Regions from separate parts of the Faecalibacterium intestinale genome, predicted to be linked through region 2. Evidence: predicted binding sites of a transcription regulator. Region 2 holds the regulator's gene; each other region holds the start of a gene.
What was found. Region 2 encodes Rex, which represses fermentation and respiration genes when NADH is low (regulators of the CRP and FNR family bind a similar motif). Its sites were predicted from a motif close to ATTGTTAANNNNTTAACAAT; they were not measured.
Positions count from the first base shown of each region.

Region 1: a site for Rex is predicted at 4,521-4,540, ahead of fucO (lactaldehyde reductase). Genes of this name have one in related genera too.
Region 3: a site for Rex is predicted at 3,033-3,052, ahead of WMO20_RS01145 (butyryl-CoA:acetate CoA-transferase). Genes of this name have one in related genera too.

Region 1 covers NZ_JBBMEN010000002.1:82,642-88,117, forward strand. Annotated here, with positions in the region: gene WMO20_RS02130 (helix-turn-helix domain-containing protein) at 1-545, shown strand, start outside; gene WMO20_RS02135 (calcium/sodium antiporter) at 614-1,573, opposite strand; gene WMO20_RS02140 (putative ABC transporter permease) at 1,813-3,120, opposite strand; gene fucO (lactaldehyde reductase) at 3,303-4,451, opposite strand; tRNA gene WMO20_RS02150 (tRNA-Thr) at 4,687-4,761, shown strand; gene WMO20_RS02155 (hypothetical protein) at 5,004-5,432, opposite strand.
Region 2 covers NZ_JBBMEN010000010.1:42,214-47,689, forward strand. Annotated here, with positions in the region: gene WMO20_RS08590 (FtsK/SpoIIIE family DNA translocase) at 1-1,790, opposite strand, end outside; gene WMO20_RS08595 (ClpP family protease) at 2,202-2,885, opposite strand; gene WMO20_RS08600 (redox-sensing transcriptional repressor Rex) at 3,140-3,781, shown strand; gene WMO20_RS08605 (thymidine kinase) at 3,786-4,391, shown strand; gene WMO20_RS08610 (ABC transporter substrate-binding protein) at 5,450-5,476, shown strand, end outside.
Region 3 covers NZ_JBBMEN010000001.1:242,028-247,503, forward strand. Annotated here, with positions in the region: gene WMO20_RS01130 (enoyl-CoA hydratase-related protein) at 16-801, opposite strand; gene WMO20_RS01135 (acetyl-CoA C-acetyltransferase) at 925-2,142, opposite strand; gene coaD (pantetheine-phosphate adenylyltransferase) at 2,224-2,724, opposite strand; gene WMO20_RS01145 (butyryl-CoA:acetate CoA-transferase) at 3,227-4,573, shown strand; gene WMO20_RS01150 (AI-2E family transporter) at 4,622-5,476, shown strand, end outside.

The DNA.
Region 1 (5,476 bases), on a different contig from region 2:
TCAACGTAGTCCCCTTCCGGCAGGTGGCTGTCCGCCCGGACAGCCAGATCTATATGCTGCTGAAAAACCTTGCCCGGAAGCTGCTGATGCTCCCGCAGGAGCGCGCCCAGTTCGGCGCAGCGGTGTTCGAGCACGGTATTCTGCAGATGTTCGTGGTGCTGGCGCTGCGTGCCTGCATCCATGCGGAGTTCCACACCGCATCGGTCAGCCGCCACCACCTGATGCTGGACGAGGTATTCCTGTTTATTCAGGCGCATCTTACCGAGGAGCTGACGCTGGAACGGCTGGAGAAGGAGTTCTTCGTCTCCCGGGAACATATTGCCCGGGAATTCAAACGCCAGACCGGGCAGACGGTGCACCGCTACATCGTAAAGGCGCGGTTGGACCGCTGCTGCACCCTCATCGAGCAGGGACTGCCCATCACCGAGGTGTACAAGACCAGCGGCTTTGGCGGCTACAACCACTTTTTCCGTGCCTTTAAAAAAGAGTACGGCATGACCCCCAAGGAATATTTCAGCACCACCCGGCAGGACGCCCGGGGATGATTATTGTAAAAAAGAACCCCGGAGCATCCGCAGACGCTCCGGGGTTCTTTGATCATAAAAACTTTGGATCAGATGCTGAACTGCACGGCGCAGAAAGCAGCATAGATGCACAGCAGTGCAATGCCCTGCGGGCGGCTCAGCTTGCCCTTGATCAGCGCGGGCAGGGTGAGCAGCAGCATCACGGCAAACATCACCGGGATATCCATCACCAGAGAGGCGTTCATGCCTGCGATGGTGGAGTTCTGCGGAATGCTGAAGGGTGCCAGCGTGACAGACACGCCGCTGACCAGCACCAGATTGAACACGTTTGCACCGATGACGTTGCCCAGCGACAGCGCACCGTGGCCCTTGGCCAGCGAGGTGATGGCGGTGACCAGCTCCGGCAGCGAGGTGCCCAGTGCCACAAAGGTCAGCGCAATGACCGACTCCGGCACGCCCAGTGCCTGTGCGATGAGGGTGCCGTTGTCCACCAGCAGGTCAGCGCCCACAGCAATGAGCACTGCACCGATGGCAAGCAGACCCAGCTCCTTGGCAAAAGACCCTTCCTCTGCCTGCTCCTCCTCTTCCGGGGCGGTGGCGTTTTTCATGGCCAGCACGTTGCACACGATGTAAGCCACGAACATTGCCAGCAGGATCAGGCCCACCGGGCGGGTGAAGGAGCCGGTGGTGTAAGCCACACCGGCATAGAAGGCGGCAGCCACAAAGAAGAAGGCTACCGGGGTGCGCAGGCTTTTGGGGTCAACCTTGCCCGGGCGCACCGCAATGGTAATGGCGGCGATCAGTGCAGAGTTGCAGATGACCGAGCCGATGGCGTTGCCGTAGGCGATCTCGCCGTGACCGGTGAGTGCAGAGGTGGTGGACACCATGACCTCCGGCAGGGTGGTACCAATGGACACCACCGTAGCACCGATGAGCAGCTCCGGCACATGGAAGCGGCGGGCGATGCCGGTGGCACCGTCCACAAACCAGTCGCCGCCCTTGATCAGGCACAGCAGACCCACGATAAACAACAGAACAGGGATCAGCATAAAATCTCTCCTTTTTCGAATGGTGTCGGCAGAAGCGCAATAAAAAAGACCTTTATCACATCCTGCCCGGAACGGGGAAATGTGATAAAAGTCTCAAGCATCGGTACTGCATCGGGCATCTCTGCCGGGTCTGTCGCTGCAGCACAGCGCACTTTTTTACAAAGGTACGCCCCTTACTCCCTTTTATCCAGAGGGTATTATACCTGCTTTGGGACAAAAACGCAAGGGGAAAATGGAATTTATTCTGCCTTGGTCACTTTTTTGGCGTTGGGATAAATGCGCTCCATGCGGGCATTGTCGAAATGCTCATCCAAAAATACCTCCAGCTGCCCGTTGGGCGCTTCGCCGCTGGTGCGGGCATCGTACCGCGCCAGTGCCAGCGCGCTGGTGAGCATATTCACCGCCATAAACACCGCCAGCACCGCCGTCATCCACGGGCGGATATGGCTGCGCACCTTTTTCATCAGCCTGAGCACCAGTGGGTAGCCGTAGCGCATCCACAGCACCGCCGCAATGCCCCAGAAAAAGCAGTACAGCAGGTTGATGCGCCCGCCCAGATTGAACTTGAACTTGCTGTAATCCCAGAACACCGTGCCGAACAGCAGCTCGGTGACGGCACTGCACACATATTCATATACGCCGCCCAGCACCGTGCCGAAGGCGAAGAGATAGCGGTCGCTTTTATCCTGATTCTGCCGCAGCAGCACGGTAGCCATGGCCAGTGCCAGCCCCCACACCACGCTAAAGGGCCCCCACACCAAGCTGGAACGGCTCATCCACACCCCGGCGGTCAGGCGGCAGAACACCGTCTCCACCATATCACCCAGAAACGCCCCGATGACAAACAGCCACAGCAGGTCTGCCGCGCTGAGGAAGTCGGTCTCCCCTTTCTGCACCGCCGTGGGCTGCTGCCGGGCGGCTTCCGGGTAGGCGCGCTGGATGCGCTTTTCCACATACACGGCAATGCGGCGGCGCAAGGTATCGGAGCGCGCTTCCAGTTTCTGGTTCAGCTGTTCCAGCACCGGGTGCTGCGCCGCATATCGTCCCACCAGCACCGCCGAGCCCAGCTGATCCAGCGCCGCAATGCCAAGCGCGACCCATACCAGCGGATGCAGCAGCCAGTCCGGCACAAGAGCACACAGCCGCAGCAGCAGCCCGTTGCCCCACAGCACAGTCACCACGCCCAGCGCCCCCCACAGCACCGAGTACTGCAGGCAGACGTAGCCGTTCAGGTTGAATTTTTTATCCGAGTAGTCCCACCATTTGCGGTTGTGCAGCCGCTCCAGCAGTTTTGCCGTGAGCCACTCCACCACGGTAGCCGTGAGCATACAGGCTACAAACAGCGCCACGGGCTTTGTACGCATATCTGCAAAGCCTACTGCCATCAGGATGGCCGTGGTGCCGTAGACAAAGCAGAACGGCCCCGCCGCCATACCGCGGTTTGCAAACCGCTTGCCCCGGAAGGTGGCCACCACGGTCTCCCCTACCCACCCAAGGAAGGAATAGACCAGATACAGCACACCCAGTGTGTAGAAGTTCAGTGTCATCGCGCTTTCCTCGCCTTCAAGTTTTATGTTTTGATTGTACTCGCTTGCGCCGGTTTATACAAGGGGGTGGTGGAAAATGTTACAATTGGCGTGGGATTTCCTTTTACAAACGCATCCTTCCCACCAAAAAGAGCCGCTGCACAAGCACAGTGCAGCGGCTCTCGGAGTTCTTATTTTACAGCTTACAGCTGGCTCTTATACAGTTCCACGATCTCCTCCACGCTGGTGTCGCGGGGGTTGCCGGGACGGCAGGCGTCTGCAAAAGCGGACTCGGCGAGGAACTGGATGTCCTCTTCCTTCAGGATGCCGTGCAGATTTGCGGGGATGCCCACGTCTGCGCTCAGCTGCTTGACGGCGGCGATGGTAGCATCAGCGGCCTCCACATCGTTCATCTCGTCGATGCCCATAACGCCCATAGCCTTGCCCACAGCGCGGTAACGCTCGCCGGCAACGCTCTTGTTGTACTCCAGACCCACCGGCAGCAGGATAGCACAGGCCACGCCGTGCGGGGTGTCATACAGAGCGGACAGGCCGTGTGCCATGGAGTGCACAATGCCCAGACCCACATTGGAGAAGCCCATACCGGCAATGTACTGGCCCAGAGCCATGCCCTCGCGACCCTCCGGGGTGTTCTGCACAGCGCCGCGCAGGCTCTGGCTGATCAGTTTGATGGCTTCCAGATGGAACATATCGGAGATGACGCAGTGACCCTTGGTGATGTAACCCTCAATGGCATGGGTCAGCGCATCCATACCGGTGGCGGCAGTCAGACCCTTGGGCATAGAGGACATCATGTCGGGGTCGACCACAGCGATCTCGGGGATATCGTTGGTATCCACACAGACGAACTTGCGCTTCTTCTCCACATCGGTGATGACGTAGTTGATGGTGACCTCGGCAGCAGTACCGGCGGTGGTGGGCACTGCAATGGTGAATACTGCGTGCTTCTTGGTGGGAGCAACACCTTCCAGAGAGCGGACGTCCGCAAACTCGGGGTTATTGATGATGATGCCGATGGCCTTTGCGGTATCCATGGAGGAGCCGCCGCCGATGGTCACGATGCAGTCAGCCTCGGCAGCCTTGAAGGCAGCCACACCGTCCTGCACGTTAGCGATGGTGGGGTTAGGCTTGATCTCGCTGTAAACAGCGTAGGCAAAATTTGCAGCATCCAGCAGGTCGGTGACCTTTTTGGTAACGCCAAACTTGATCAGGTCGGGGTCGGAGCAGACGAAAGCCTTCTTGTAGCCGCGGGCGGTCAGCTCGGGAACGATGTTCTCGATAGCACCGTGGCCGTGGTAGGAGATGGTATTCAGAACAATGCGGTCAGCCATAATACAAATCCTCCAAATCTGTTTGCAGCCGCCTTTCCGGCGGCGTTTCTCTACGTTTCAGCATAGCACATCGTCAAAAAATTTGCAATGTAAAATTGTTTAAAATTGTAGCATATTTTTATACTTGTGTATTGTTTTCTATCATTTTTGTCTGTTTTCAGGCATTATTATCCCATGCCAAAAAACAATCCTTGCCAAATGGCCGTGCCTGTGTTATACTATTTAGGTAACCTTTGCTGGTGTGGCGCAATGGCAGCGCAACTGATTTGTAATCAGTGGGTTGCAGGTTCAACTCCTGTCACCAGCTCCAAGAAAAGCCGCTTAGATTCGTGGAAATCTAGGCGGCTTTTCTCTACTTTAACACACTTTTTAACACACTTTTGGCATCGTGCGCATTGTCTGGCACTACTTTGAACGATGAACAGCAGCGCTAAAAGGGGCTTGGGGTGTTCCCCAACAAGTTACCGGAACGGCGCTTTTGTACATACGAAAGCACTGCTTGCTGGTACCAAAGCGCACTGCTTGCCAGTGCAATGCACCCCGCCGGGCAGCTTACTGGGTGATCTCCGGCACTTCCAGCGCGTCAAGGGCTGCGGCAAGCAGCTTTGTGATGGTTGATGCAGAGCGTTCCAGCTTAACACATACAAGGTCAATCTTCATGCCTTGCAGATATCGGTAGTAAACGGCCATAGTCTGCATGATATCCGGCAGCGCTTCTATTGCGGTCTGAATCTCGGCATAGATCTGACAGCCCTGTGCAACCTCTGCGTCATACGCTCTTTGCAGTTCGTCAAGGCGCTGCACAGCGTCTGCGACACGGTCAGGGCGTAGACCCGTAGGAGCAACACGCACCCCGCCGGGGGTACTCTGCACAGACGTTGCGCGGCTGCGTGCGTCCTCGATCTGTAACAAGATGATCTTTTGTCTGCGCTGGCTGTTCTGGTATCTGTATAACCATTCCTTTTTCTGCTCAATTGTCACGCGCTGCGTCTCCTTCCAACGAAAAAACGCCCACAGCGTGAACC
Region 2 (5,476 bases):
AGGGCGATGCCCAGCGGCGAGGTCATGCGCAGAAAACTCTGGCTCTCAAAGATGCTGCGGATGGAAACGGCGGTCTTTTTGTGGTTGGGCACCTCGATGCCCACGGCGGGCTTGCCGGGGATGGGGGCTTCCATACGCACATCTGCCACCGCGAGGTTCAGGGCGATATCGTCCGCCAGCGAGGTGATGCGGCTGATCTTCACGCCCGCCATGGGCTGCAGCTCGTACCGGGTAACGGAGGGCCCGCGGGAGATATCCAGCACCCGGGTGCGCACGCCGAAGCTTTCCAGCGTGTCCACCAGCTTCTGGGCGTTGGCTTTCAGCTCCTCCTGTGCGCCGGGGTCGCTTTCCTCCTGCGTTTTTTCAAACAGCTCGATGGGCGGGTACTGGTACTCGTAGCTGTCCACTGGCTCGGCTTCCTCGGTGGGGGCGGTGGCAGCTGCCTGCTCCGAGACGGCGGGCTTTTCCATGGCCGCTGCCACCAGCGAGTTGATGTCCTTTTCCTCCACCGGTTCGGCGGTGATGCTGATCCAGCCGTCCTCATCCGGCGCAGAGCGGAACGCCACAGCGTTCTCGGCGCTCACCCGGGGCACAGCGGGCTGGATGGGCGCAGCCTCCGGCTGCGGCGGCATCTGCGGCTGCACCACCGGCGCTGCCGGCTGGACGATGGAAGTATCAAAAACAGGGGCAGGGGAAGGCTCTTCCGGCTGGGGGGCATCTTTGGCAAAGAAATCTGCCGCAGCGGTGACTACCGGGTCTGCCACGATGGGCGGCGGCGTGGGTTTGGACGCAGAACGCAGTGGGTCTTGCCCGAAGGTGCCGCCCGGCCCGACGATCAGCGGCTCAATGGGCTCGCTGCCACCCTCGGAGAGAGCGGTGTGGTCGGGGCCAAGGTCTACGTCAAAGGCGGCGCGGGGATGGGCAACGCTGACCCGTACCGGGGTGATGGGCGGTGCAGCGGGCTCCGGCTGGGCAGGGGCGGCGGGCGCGGCTTCGGTGTCCGCCGCGTCTGCTTCCATCTCCTGCGTTACCTTATGCCCCCAGCGCAGCACGCCGGACATCCAGTCCGGCACACCCAGATGCAGCCCGGCAGGCTCGTCCTCCTCGTCCAGCGGTTCGTCCTCGGCTTCGTCGTATTCCTCGTCGATCTCCCGCTCTGCCTGCCGGATGGCGGCGCGCTCGGCACGGCGGGCAGCACTCTGCTCTGCAAAGGCAGAGCCGCGGGCGTGGATGCCGCCGGTGACGGCGCACAGCCAGACCCAGACCTCGGCGGGGGTGACATCAAAAATGTACAGGCTGCCGCACAGCAAGAGCACGATCATGATGAGGTTTGCCGCCGGGCGACCGCACAGCAAAAGCAGCACGCCGCCCAGCACAAAGCCTATTGCGCCGCCGGACAGCCATGCGTTGACGCCATTGGCGTAGCAGGCAGAAAGCATTTGCAGCGCCGACAGCCCCTGCGGCTGGATATCGGAAAACACGATGACCGTGCCGCAGACAAAGACAAGCCCTAGCACCAGCTTGAGGATGCGGGACAGCAGCTCCTCGCCCCGGGTGTACAAAACGGCCAGACAGCACACGGCCGCACCCAGCACAAAGCTGCCGCAGCCGAACAGCCCGAACAGCACATCATGGAGCACCCGCCATACGGAATCGCCCTGCACAAAGGCCAGCACCATCAGCAGCAGGCCGCCGAACAGGGTGCCAAGCCCTGCCGGGAGCCGCTGTTCTGCCTTTTTACGGCGGGCAGCAGTACGCCGTTTCGTTGATTTTCGTTTTTTCGTTGCCATTCTACTCTGTTCCCCAACTTCCCATAGACACAATAATTGATTCTACTATTGTACCACGCAAGGGCAAAAATGGCAAACCATAATGTTGTTTTTGTTGAGGAAATAAAACTCCCCCAGTCTGCTCCCGCTGGTCGCAGCCAGCCCCCTCTGGGATGGGGCCTTTGGCATGACGGTAAAGTTTCCGGCTAAAGTGCAAAGTTGGCGGCTGCGCCAGAGGCTCCCTCTCCGAGGGAGCTGGCAAAACCGTCAGGTTTTGACTGAGGGAGTTCGTTCCAGCCCCTCTCGTGAAAAGGCAGTTCCGAAACGCCCGCAGGCGTTTCGGAACTGCAAATAAAAAAATAATTCCGCTGCTTCTGCGCAAAGCGAACGCGGAGCGCAGTTCAAATCGTCCGGCGGGGGAGATGCAAGGCCTTACCCCCGTTCGATTTCCTTATACAGCCACGCCAGCGCGTCCGAAAGACCGCCCAGTTCATCGATCAGCTTTTCCTTTACGGCGCGGCGCCCGTCCAGCACCGTGCCCATGTCCATGACCAGCTCCCCGGTGTGGAGCATCAGCTGGGTGTAGCGCTTTTCGGGCATACCGCTGTGGGCGGCTACAAAGCCGGTGATGCGCTGCTGCATCTGCTCAAAGCAGTGCATGGTCTGCGGTACGCCTAAGATCAGCCCGGAGTGTCGCACCGGATGCACCGTCATGGTGGCGGTGGGTACGATGAAGCTGTGCCGCGCGCTGACCGCCAGCGGAATGCCGATGGAGTGCCCGCCGCCCAGCACCAGCGTGGCGCTGGGCTTGGAGATGCTGGCAATCAGCTCCGCCAGTGCAAGCCCAGTCTCCACATCGCCGCCCACCGTGTTCAGCAGCACCAGCAGCCCCTCGATGCGGGGGTCCTCCTGTACCGCCACCAGCTGGGGGATGACGTGTTCATACTTGGTGGTTTTTTGCCCCTGCGGCGCTTCGGTGTGTCCTTCGATCTGGCCGATGACGGTCAGGCAGTGGATGACATGACCGCCCCGGGTCAGGGTGACTGTGCCCAGATCCTCGATATCCTCTTTTTCCATCCGGTGCTGCTCTGCGGGGGTGTCTTTTGCCGTATCCATGCGCGTTCTCCTTCCGTAGCGGGGTCTTTGTGGGGTCAGTATCCCCCGGCTGCCGGGGAAGTATACAGGAGAAAAGAAACAAAAAACTTTGTGAATTTTTTGCTTTTTTACAAATAGGTATTTGACATTCGCCTTTCATGCTGTATACTCTAAATAATATAACAGGATAAAATGGAACATCTCTCTGCGCGCAAAGAAGCCCCTTGCATGGCGGCAGAAGCTGCAGCGCGTTGGGCAGAAAGGAGAATTTTCCCATGAACACCCCCCAAAAAGCATCGATCCCTGTGATCAAGCGTCTCCCCAAATATTACCGGTATCTGCGCTCCTTGCAGGCCGACGGCATTACCAGCATCTCCTCCCGGGAGCTGGCTTCTCAGATGGGCACCACCGCCTCGCAGGTGCGGCAGGACTTCAACTGCATCGGTGACGTGAACGGCCGGCAGGGCATCGGCTACTCGGTGGAGAACCTGCTTTCCATTCTGGAAAGCCTGCTGTTCGGCAACGGCGACCGTCTGCCCACCATTCTGATCGGCTGCGGTCGTCTGGGCAAGGCGGTGAGCCGCTTTATCACCACCGATACCAACGGCTACAAGCTGATCGCGGCCTTTGACGTGGCCGAGAACGAGGTGGGCAAGGAGATCAGCGGCATCCGCATCCGGCACATTGACGAGCTGGAAGCCTTCTGTGAGGAAAACAAGCCCAAGGTGGCGGTGCTCTGCGTCCCCCGCGATGGTGCACAGCAGGTCAGCGGACGGCTGGTGGATCTGGGCATCGAGGGCTTCTGGAACTTCTCCCACTATGATCTGTCGGTGTCTTACCCCGATGTGGTGGTGGAAAACGTCCATCTGGGCGACAGCCTGATGAGCTTGGGCTACCGTCTGCGCAATCAGGAGTGACGGCATGGCAAAATTGTATTTCCGCTACGGTGCCATGAACAGCGGCAAGAGCACGGCGCTGATGCAGGTGGCACACAACTACGAAGAGCAGGGCATGAAGGTGCTCATTTTAAAGCCGCAGGTGGATACCAAGGGCGGCGGGGAGCTGGTAAGCCGTCTGGGCGTGCGCCGCAAGGCAGATTTGCTGATCCCGCCGGAGCTGAATGTGTTCGAAGCCGTGAAGGCGGCAAACGATGCTTCTGGCCCGCTGGCCTGTGTGCTGTGCGACGAGAGCCAGTTCTTTACCCCGGAGCAGGCCGAGCAGCTGTTCATGGTCACGGTAGATCTGAACATCCCGGTGATCTGCTACGGTCTGCGGGCAGATTTTTCCCTCAAGGGCTTCCCGGGCTCTACCCGTCTGCTGGAGCTGGCGCACACCATCGAGGAGATGAAAACGATCTGCACCTGCGGGCGCAAGGCCATCTGCAACTGCCGCAAGGTGAACGGACAGTTCGTCTTTGAGGGCGAGCAGGTAGCCATCGACCTTGAAAACGATGTGCAGTATGTCAGTATGTGCCCCCAGTGCTACTTCAAAGCGCGGCGGGCGTTCTACGCTGCAAAGAAAAACTGAGATACTTTTATGTTGTATACAAGCAGCTGTACCGTGCCGGGTGCAGCGGCTTTTTTGCGTGGATTGCGGAAGAGTTACCCCCTCAGTCTCGCTGCGCTCCGCGGGGGCAGTTCCTGCTTGCCGGGGGATGTTCTCTTTTGACACCAAAAGAGAACCAGAAAAGTGCCAGCGATTTCGACGCGCTGGAGCCACGAAAAAGGGGCTGCTCGCCCCTTTTAACCCCAAAGAGGAGGGCTGCACCGGAAAAAACTGAAGATTCACGCCTGTTCGGCGTGAAGATCTTTTAACCGTTTTTTCCGGCTCCGCCGATTTGAAGCCCCTCAGTCGCTGCGCGACAGCTCCCCCAAGGGGGAGCGGGCACGCCCGCAAGCTTTGCACTTTAGCTGGAAACTGTATCGCTATGCCAAGGGCTCTCCCTTTGAGGAAAGACTTCCCCCGTTCCGGGGGAAGATGTCGCGCAGCGACAAAAGGGGGAGTCTGTCACCGCAGGTGACTGAGAGGGCGAGGACGCTGCCCTTGGGGTAGGTGGCTGCGAACACAGTGAGCAGACGGAAGGGGTATCCCCAACAGGCTGTATACAGACTGATATATTAATTTGCTGTGTTTCGCGACCACTGATATATCAACCGGGCGAAATACGCACGTTTTTTGCGCTATTGATATATCAGTTCGGACTGGGCAATTACTCGACGGAGGGGGGAGGAAGTGGGAAAAGAAGAGAGCAGCGGGGGGCGGCAGAGCATAAAAAATTACAGGCAGAACGGTAAATGTAACAGGAATTATTGAAGTTTTTGCCGTTCTTCCCATGTTGCATCCCAGATTTTTATGCAAGTCATTGAAGTATACAAGTTGCACGGTTTTTCAGCGCAAGTTTATTCATTTCGGCAAGGACGTCGAATCTCTTTCAAAAACAAGGGCAATATTTGTATGTTTTTATCCCGTATCACTGTAAATTGCATCTTTCTTTTTTCGGTGGCTTTTGTTATCATAATTGTATACAAGGGGGATATGTGCAGACCCCCTACATGAAGATGTTTTCTATTAGGAGGAGAACAAAAATGAGCAAGGCAATTTCTCGTCGTAAC
Region 3 (5,476 bases), on a different contig from region 2:
AAATTATGTAATGGATTAGTTGTTGGTGAACACTGCCTTGGGCTTCGGTTTCTCACGGGACAGGAAGCAGGCCATGCCCTCCTGCTGATCGTGGGTCTCGAAGCAATCGCCGAACAGCTTCTCTTCGACCTCAACAGCCTTCTCGATGGGCAGGCTGATGCCGTCGTTCATTGCCTTCTTGCAGTTGCGCACAGCAATGGGAGCGTTCTTTGCGATCTTGCCTGCCAGCTTCAGGACATTCTCCATCAGCTCAGCCTGCGGATACACGGCGTTGACCAGACCAATGCGGTAAGCCTCGTCAGCCTTGATGTTCAGAGCAGAGTAGACCAGCTGCTTTGCCATGCCCATGCCGACCAGACGAGCCAGACGCTGGGTGCCGCCGAAGCCCGGGGTGATACCCAGACCGACTTCCGGCTGACCGAACACAGCGTTGTCAGAGCAGATGCGGAAATCGCAGCTCATAGCCAGCTCGTTGCCGCCGCCCAGTGCAAAGCCGTTGACGGCTGCGATGACGGGGATGGGGAAATGCTCAATCATCAGGAACACATCATTGCCCAGCTTGCCGAAAGCTTCGCCTTCTGCCTTGGTCATGGTGCTCATAGAGCCGATATCGGCACCGGCAACAAAGCTCTTGTCGCCTTCGCCGGTCAGAACGATGCAGCGGACAGTCTCCTGATCGACTGCCTCAAAAGCAGCCTTCAGGTCAGCCAGAACCTCGGGGTTCAGGGCGTTCAGTGCCTTGGGACGGTCGATGGTAATGACCTCAACAGCGCCCTGCACCTCGGTTTTTACAAATGCCATTGTGAAAACCTCCATTTCATACAGTTCAGTTTTTTCAAAACAGCCCCCGGAACGCGGGAGGGCTCTCCGGTTCCCTCCGGCGCTCCGGGTCTGTGGTTCAATCAGGATTCAGAGAAAAAGTGCTTAGTCCATCTCAACGATGGTAGCGCAGCCCATGCCGCCGCCGATGCACAGGGTAGCCAGACCCTTGTGAGCACCACGGTGCTTCATAGCATACAGCAGGGTGACCAGAATACGAGCGCCGGAAGCGCCGACCGGGTGGCCCAGAGCAATTGCGCCGCCGTTGACGTTCAGCTTGTCCTTATCAAAGCCCAGAGCCTCGCCGACAGCGATGGACTGTGCTGCGAATGCCTCGTTGGCTTCGACCAGATCCATATCGGCAACGGTCATGCCGGTCTTGGCCATGACCTTCTTGGTAGCAGCGATGGGGCCCAGACCCATGACCTCGGGCTCAACGCCTGCCAGAGCACCGGCAACCCAAGTTGCCAGAGGCTTCACGCCCAGCTCCTTAGCCTTCTCCTCGCTCATGACGACCAGAGCAGCAGCGCCGTCGTTGATGGCAGAAGAGTTAGCAGCGGTGACGATGCCGTCCTTGGTGAAGGCGGGCTTCAGCTTTGCCAGAACCTCGGGAGCGCTCAGACGGGGGCCCTCATCGGTATCGAACACGGTGTCGCCCTTCTTGCCCTTGATGACAACAGGAACGATCTCGTCCTTGAAAGCGCCGTCCTTGATGGCCTTGTCAGCCTTCAGCTGGCTGTTGTATGCGAACTCGTCCAGCATCTCGCGGGTGATGGGGCTGTAGCCGTACTTCTTCTGGTAGGTCTCGTTGGTGCAGACGTTCTCAGCGGTCATGCCCATGTGCTTGTTGAAGCCGCAGGCATCCCACAGTGCATCGTTGACCATGGTATCCACGATCTCGCTCTTGCCCATGGGAGCACCCATGCGGTAGCCATAGCGAGCCTTCTGCAGTGCGAAGGGAGCCATATCCATGTTCTCCATGCCGCCTGCAACAACGATATCAGCATCGCCTGCCTCGATCATCTGAGCAGCCATGTTCACGCAGTTCAGACCGGAGCCGCAGACCACGTTGACGGTGACGGCGGGGGTCTCGATGGGCAGGCCAGCCTTCAGGGCAGCCTGACGAGCGACGTTCTGGCCCAGACCAGCCTGAATGACGCAGCCCATGTAAACATGATCGACCTGCTCGGGCTTGACGTTTGCACGGTTCAGAGCCTCCTTGATGACGATGGAGCCCAGCTCAGTAGCGGGAACGTTGGCCAGAGTGCCACCGAACTTGCCGATAGCGGTGCGGCATGCAGATGCGATAACGATCTTTTTCATGTGAATAGCCTCCTGAATTGTGTATGTGTGTTACTTATCGGTTACCCAGTTATCAAAACGCCCTGCGGCATTTTTGCGGTATCAGATCTCTTCCCTCTCCCGGAGCTGTGCGTATTTTTCGCTGACGGCTTTTTCCACATTGGGTGTGACGAACTTGCTGATGTCACTGCCGTAGTACGCTGCTTCCTTTACGATGGTGGAGGAAAGATAACTCCATTTGATGCTGGTGGCAAGGAACATGGTCTCGATGCCGGGCATCAGTGCGTGGTTGGTTTGCGCAAGCTGGATCTCGTTTTCAAAGTCCGTTACCGCCCGCAGCCCCCGCACCATAACGGATGCGTGACGCTTTTTTGCGAACTCCACGGTCAGGCCATCGAAGCTTTCCACGGTCACGTTGGAGATGTTCTTGCAGCACTCCTGCAGCATAGCCACCCGCTCCTCCACTGTGAACAGCGGATGCTTGGCGCTGTTGATCAGCACCGCCACGATGAGGTGGTCGTTGATCTTTGCTGCGCGCTTGATGATATCAAGGTGTCCCTTGGTGACCGGATCGAACGACCCGGGATAAACTGCTGTTGCCATCGGTCAGTGTCCTCCTTGTGCGCTGTAATTACTAAGCGCGATGTGGTTCTGCCATGATAGCACTTTCCAGCCTTGGGTGCAACCTGAAACTGCTGCGGTGCGTTTTATCGTTAAATTTTAAACGAATCATCCCGCACTGCTCCGCAGTTGCTTCCCACGCTATTAGTAAAGCACATCGTCAAAATTTTATCAAGACTTTTTCTCAACTTTTTTGTTTTTTGCGTACCAAACAATCCCCACATAAAGCTAAGAAAACTGTTCATTATGCTATACTGGCTGTTTTTTAGCCAAAACTATTGATTCTACACTTTGTTAATGTTATAACTAAGTTGAGCTGTTCTGCGCGGAGCTGAGCACACACTGCTGCCTTGTTTATAAGGTTACCATACAGATGTGGCAAAACGGTGTGCATTCCGCAAAACAGGCGTAAAACAGCTGCATCATTTGTCCGCACAGAATTGTTTACAATTCTTTTATGTATTTTAAGAGAGGATGGTTTATAATGGATTGCAAGGAACTGTACGCACAGAAGCTTATGACTGCTGCGCAGGCTGCCGCTCTGGTCAAAAGCGGCGACTGGGTGGATTACGGCTGGGCTGTGAACACCCCTGTGGCCGTGGATGCCGAGCTGGCAAAGCGCCTGCCGGAGCTGGAAGGGGTCAACTTCCGGGGCGGCATCCTGATGTGGGTGCCGGAGATCTTCCAGATCGACGACCCCGCTGCCCACATGACTTGGAACAGCTGGCACATGGGCGGCATTGAGCGCAAGGCCATTGCGCAGGGCTTCTCCTTCTACTCCCCCATCCGCTACTCTGAGCTGCCCCGCTACTACCGCGAGAGCAGTGACCCCGTGGATGTGGCAGTATTTCAGGTGACTCCCATGGACGAGCACGGCTACTTCAACTTTGGCCCCAGCGCTTCGCATCTGGGTGCCGTGTGTGAAAAGGCCAAGAAGATCATCGTGGAGGTCAACACCAATATGCCGCGCTGCCTTGGCGGCATGGAGAACTGCGTACACGTTTCTCAGGTGAGCGGCATTGTGGAGGGCGCAAATCCCCCCATCGGCCAGATGGCAGCTGCCGGTGCCGCTACTGAGGTGGATCTGAAGGTAGCCAACCTCATTGTGCCGCAGATCCCCAACGGTGCCTGCCTGCAGCTGGGCATCGGCGGTATGCCCAACGCCATCGGCGGGCTGATTGCACAGAGCGACCTGAAGGATCTGGGCGTGCACACCGAGATGTATGTGGATGCCTTTGTGGATATTGCCAAGGCCGGCAAGATCAACGGCAGCCGCAAGCAGCTGGACAAGGGCCGTCAGGTCTACGCCTTTGGTGCCGGCACCCAGAAGATGTACGATTACCTGAACGATAACCCGGAGTGTATGTCTGCCCCGGTGGACTACACCAACGACATCCGCAGCATTTCCGCACTGGACAACTTTATCTCCATCAACAATGCCGTGGATATCGACCTGTTTGGTCAGGTGAACGCCGAGAGCGCCGGTGTGAAGCACATTTCCGGCGCAGGCGGTCAGCTGGACTTCGTGCTGGGCGCATACCTTTCCAAGGGCGGCAAGAGCTTTATCTGCCTGTCCTCCACCTTCTTTAATAAAAAGACCGGCCAGCTGGAAAGCCGTATCCGTCCCACGCTGGAGAATGGCAGCATCGTTACCGACACCCGCGCCAACGTGCACTATCTGTGCACCGAGTATGGCTGCGTGAACCTGAAGGGCCTGACCTCTTGGGAAAAGGCCGAGGCTCTGATCAGCGTGGCACACCCGGATTTCCGCGAGGAGCTGATCCGCGAGGCTGAAAAGCTGCACATCTGGCGCAGAAGCAACAAAATTTAATAAGCGCTGTGGGTATTCCCGCTGCCCGCAGCAGGAATGGAGTTTGTCATGATGGACAAAAAGCCGCACATCAAACCGTATCTCTATGGGATGCTCGCAGGGTTTGGTGCCATTGCACTGAGCATCATCTTCTTTTTCCTTATTTACCGCTTTGACGGCTTTGGCTCAGCTATCTCTACCCTGACCGGCATTCTGATGCCCTTTATCTACGGTGCCGTCATTGCCTATCTGCTCAAGCCGGTGTGCAACAGCATCGAAAGCTTTCTGCGCCGGTTCATCCCGGAAAAGATGAACGGTCTGATCAACGCGCTGTCCGTGGCACTCACCATCCTGTTCGGGCTTTTGCTGGTGTATGCGCTGGTCATGATGATCGTGCCGCAGCTGATCACCAGCGTGACGACCCTGTACTACACCGCGCAGGCCAACATTACAAGGTTCATGTACTGGGCAAACCATCTGGAGTTTATTGAAAACAACGAACAGATCATGGAGCTGCTCAATTCGGCCTACGCTGCCCTGAATACCAATCTTGACACGTGGATCAAGAACACCCTGCTGCCCTCCATGCAGAACATCGTAAGCGGCGCAGCCATTGGCGTGCTGAACGTGGTGACGGTGGCCAAGAACCTGATCATCGGCATCATCGTGGCGGTGTATATGCTGGCCAGCCGCAAGCGGTTCGTGCAGCAGGGCAAGCTGGTGCTGCACAGCATCGTCCGCCCCCGCTGGGCGCAGCTGATCACCGAGGAAGTGAAATACGCAGACCGGATGTTCGGCGGCTTCATCAACGGCAAGATCATGGACTCTGCCATCATCGGCGTGCTGTGCTATATCGGCTGTCTGATCTTCAAATTCCCCAGTGCGCTGCTGGTGTCGGTGATCATTGGCGTAACCAACGTGATC